2 regions of the Comamonas guangdongensis genome follow, and region 2 is predicted to be linked to the other one. Evidence: predicted binding sites of a transcription regulator. Region 2 holds the regulator's gene; the other holds the start of a gene.
The links. Region 2 encodes sigma-54, which starts transcription at its own class of promoters, with help from an activator protein. Its sites were predicted from a motif close to TGGCANGNAANCTGCTTT; they were not measured.

Region 1: a site for sigma-54 is predicted at 957-974, ahead of glnA (type I glutamate--ammonia ligase). Genes of this name have one in related genera too.

What each region holds. Positions count from the first base shown of each region.
Region 1 covers NZ_JBFYGN010000009.1:48,711-50,912, reverse strand. Annotated here, with positions in the region: gene glnA (type I glutamate--ammonia ligase) at 1-907, opposite strand, end outside; gene AB6724_RS09995 (EI24 domain-containing protein) at 1,236-2,102, opposite strand; gene AB6724_RS09990 (sterol desaturase family protein) at 2,158-2,202, opposite strand, start outside.
Region 2 covers NZ_JBFYGN010000016.1:99,301-101,502, forward strand. Annotated here, with positions in the region: gene AB6724_RS14535 (aspartyl/asparaginyl beta-hydroxylase domain-containing protein) at 1-318, shown strand, start outside; gene AB6724_RS14540 (RNA polymerase factor sigma-54) at 481-2,076, opposite strand; gene lptB (LPS export ABC transporter ATP-binding protein) at 2,139-2,202, opposite strand, start outside.

The sequences.
Region 1 (2,202 bases), on a different contig from region 2:
CGCCGATGTAGTACAGAGCGAAATCGGACAGACCGGCATAGCCGTCGCCGGCGAACAGGTTCTTGCCGTCCTTCCACACAGACTGGTGCACGTGCATGCCCGAGCCGTTGTCGCCGGGATAGGGCTTGGGCATGAAGGTCGCGGTCTTGCCGTAGGTGTTGGCCACGTTCCAGATCACATACTTCATCAGCTGTGTCCAGTCGGCGCGCTCGACCAGGGTGCTGAACCTGGTGCCGATTTCGTTCTGACCGGCGCCAGCCACTTCGTGGTGGAACACTTCGACGGGAATGCCCAGGGATTCGAGGATCAGCACCATTTCGGCGCGCATGTCCTGCGTGCTGTCGACGGGAGGCACGGGGAAGTAGCCGCCCTTGTTGCGCGGACGGTGGCCGCGGTTGCCAGTGTCGAACTTGGTGCCGGTGTTCCAGGGGGCTTCGTACTCTTCGATTTCGTAGAAGGTGTTGCCGGGCTGGGTATCCCAACGCACGCCATCGAAGATGAAGAATTCGGGCTCGGGTCCGAAGTAGGCGGTATCGCCGAGACCGGAGGCCTTCAGATAGGCTTCGGCGCGCTTGGCCACGGAGCGGGGATCGCGCTCATAGGCCTTGCCGTCGCTGGGCTCGATCACGTCGCACTGCAGAATCAGCGTGGTTTCTTCGAAGAAGGGATCGATGTTGGCGGTATTGGGATCGGGCACGAGCTGCATGTCCGAAGCCTCGATACCCTTCCAGCCGGCCACGGAAGAACCGTCGAAGGCGTGGCCCGAGGCGAACTTGTCCTCGTCGAAGTGCGACACAGGCACGGTCACGTGCTGCTCCTTGCCGCGGGTATCGGTAAAGCGCAGGTCCACGAACTTGACCTCGTTCTCCTGCACCATCTGCATCACGTCTGCAACGGTCTTCGCCATCAGATCTCTCCTGCCAACTTTGGCTGATCAAATAAAGGATGAAAAATATTTAGCAGTTTGCGTGCCAACTTGCGTTGCGTTTGACTGGGCAATGAAGCTGCAGCGGCACAGGCCGCAAGGATAAGCCTATTCATCACCAAGCCCATGCAGTTGGCACGGGCCGGGCTCGCAAACAGTGCCTGGCGCCAAACAGGTGCATATTGTCTCACCGCCAGGCGGCCCCGCATGAATGCACCATATTGGTGAGTTTATTTGCACCAATATGGTGCAAATCATGTAAATGTCGTTTCTTGGTGCAAGCACCACCCCGGCGGCGGCTTTCCATTGCTCACACCGGCTTCTGGGCAGCGGGCGCCGAGCCATGGGCAAACGGCACTTGCGGGTCGTCCTCGACGGGCACGGCCTGCGCGCGCATCTGCGCCAGAGCCGCCAGGCAGAAATGCGCAAACCAGAGTGCGGAAAACGCAAACACCAGCGCATAGATCCAGATGGCAATCGGAATCAGGACCCAGAACGCGGCCAGGAACACCAGGCCGGAAACCCAGACCACGCCCGGAGCCGCCCCCAGATACCCGCAGATCACGCCCATCAGGATCAAGGACAGGCGGTGGCTCACGAACAGGCCGCGGCGCTCGTTCTTGCTCGCGTGTTCGGACAGCGCATCGAAGGCCATGACCCGGTAGGTCAGCCAGCCCCAGATCAGCGGCGTCACTACCAGCATCAGCGGCGGAAATACCCACAGCGGCAGGGTCACGAGCAACGCCAGCAGCGCAATCAGCGTCGAGCCGCCCGACCAGAGCAGGCTGGCCACGGCCGAGCCACCGTGCTTTTTTTCCAGTTCGGGAAAGCGCTTTTCGGCCACCAGCTGCGCCAGCACCGGCGCCATGAACACGCCCACCAGCAACAGCACCGCCACGACCAGCACCGGTGTCACACCCAGCACCACAAAGATGGAGGCCACCACCTCCGAGGCATAGCCCACGCCATGGCCTTGCAGCCACAGCCACAGGGAATGCAGCCAGCCCACGCCGTCCAGCAGCCCCTGGACCTTCAGTACCGCATCGGCCCAGAAGAAATAGCCCAAGGCCCAGGACAGCAAGGCCATGGCCAACAGAGGGAACAGCGACCAAGCAATCACCCGCTTATGCAGGCAATACGCCAGCGCACGCCAAAAGGAGTCGAGTAGCAAGCCCATGGGGCATCAGCATACCCGAGCTTGGCGCCAGCGTGTTTACGATCTGCGCCCCTGCTCAGGCCCACCCCAGCAAACGCAAAATGCCGCGCCATTGCTGGGA
Region 2 (2,202 bases):
GAGACCTATATGCACTGGGCCGAGAACCGCAGCGAAGGCAACCGCATCGTGCTGTTCTGCGACGTGGAGCGTCCCATGACCAACGGCTTTGCCCAGTGGCTCAACCACTGGCTGGGCAAGAACGTGGTGGCCGCGGCCAGCTCGCCCAACAACGAGGGCGACCCGCGCGGCATGATCAGCAAGCTGTTCAAGATCTCGTTCTACGCGGGCAAATACCGCCGCGCCTTCCGCGACTGGAATCCGACCTTCTACAAGATTCTCAAGTTCGGACTGATGATCGGCGTGCTGGTCTGGTTTATCTGGTGGATGGTTTCTTGATAACCCCCTGAGGCGCTTTGCGCCTTCCCCCAAGGGGGACGACAGCCTCGCCGCGAGGCGGCTCTTGCTCGCTGTCTCTCACTTGGGGCTTGCTTCATCAGGCCGTATGCCCCAACCAAAAAGCCGCTGATGTATTCAACGGCTTTTTGTTTTTTGAATTCGCTACAGCGCCTTGCGCAGCGTGGTGGTCGGAATCTTGAGCTGCTCGCGGTATTTGGCCACGGTGCGGCGCGCGCACTCTATGCCCTGCTCCTTGAGCATATCGGCCAGCTTGGCATCCGATAGCGGCTTTTTCGGATCTTCGGCATCGACAAACTGCTTGATCAGTGCGCGCACGGCCGTGCTCGAGGCGCTGCCGCCGGTTTCCGTACCCAGGCCCGAGCCGAAGAAGTACTTGAGCTCGAAGGTGCCCTGGGGCGTGGCCATGTACTTGGCCGTGGTCACGCGGCTGATGGTGGATTCGTGCAGGCCCAGAGTGTCGGCGATATCGCGCAGCACCAGCGGGCGCATGGCCAACTCGCCATGCACGAAGAAGTTCTTCTGCCGCTCCACGATGGCTTCGGAGACGCGCAATATGGTGTCGAAGCGTTGCTGGATGTTCTTGATGAACCAGCGCGCCTCCTGCAGCTGCTGCTGCAGCACCGCATGGCCTTCGCTGCTCTTGTGGCGGCGCAGCACGCCCGCATAGACATCGTGCACCTTGAGCTTGGGCATGACGTCGGGGTTGAGCTGCACGGCGAAATCCATGCGACCCGAGCCGGCGCGCACCGGGCGCACGATGACATCGGGCACGACGATCTGGCGCTCCACGTCGGCAAAGCGCCGGCCCGGGCGCGGCTCCAGGCGTGCAATCAAGGCCATGGCTTCGCGCAGCTGTTCCTCGCGTGCGCCGCACAGGCTGGCGAGCTTGCGCAGATCGCGCCGCGCCAGCAGGTCCATGGGCTGGGCGCAGATGGAACGGGCCAGCAGCAGCTGGTTCATGCGCGCCTCGGTCGTGCCCTCGTCCTCGGCGCTGCGGATCAGCTCGCGCAGCTGCAGCTGCAGGCATTCGGCCAGGTCACGCGCGCCCACGCCCACGGGCTCCAGGCTTTGCAGCAGCCTGAGCGCAATCGCAAAGCGCTGCTCCAGCTCCTCGCGCTCCTCCAGGTCCTCGCCAGCCAGGCTCCGGGCCAGTTCGGCCAGCGAGTCTTCGAGATAGCCGTCGTCGCTCAGCGACTCGATGAGAAAGCGCAGGGCCGCACAGTCCTCGGCCCCCAGATGCAGGCTCAGCGCCTGGCGGTGCAGAAATTCGGTCAGGCTCTCGTGGCCGCGGGCCAGGTCTATGGCGTCGGTTTCATCGTCGCCCTCGCGGTTGCGCGTGGAGCTGCCGGCCGCCTCCCATTCGCTGCTGGCCTCGCCCCCCCATTCGCCGTCCTGGCCGTCGAGGCCCTCGGCCTCCCAATTCAGGGTTTCGGGAGTCTCGGGCGCCGCGGTTTCCGCTACGGATTCGGAAGCTGTCTGCGCAGTTGCCACTTCCTTTTCCGACGAAAACACCTCGGGAGCACTGGCTTCGGCAGCGCCAGCCGCTATCTCGGCAGGAGCGTCGCCGCCCGCATCGCCCTCGTCGCCGGCCTGCTCGAGAAACGGGTTGTCGATCAGCATCTGCTCGACTTCCTGCGCCAACTCCAGCGTGGACAGCTGCAGCAGCTGAATGGATTGCTGCAGCTGGGGCGTGAGCGACAGATGCTGCGAAACGCGTAGCGACAGGCCTGGCTTCAAGAGCAAACCTCCCGCATTGGCACAACGATGAAAGCGGAATGGCGTGCAGGCATACGGGGCTCTTACATGCGGAAGTGCTCGCCCAGATAAACGCGGCGCACATCGGCGTTCTCCACGATCTCCTCG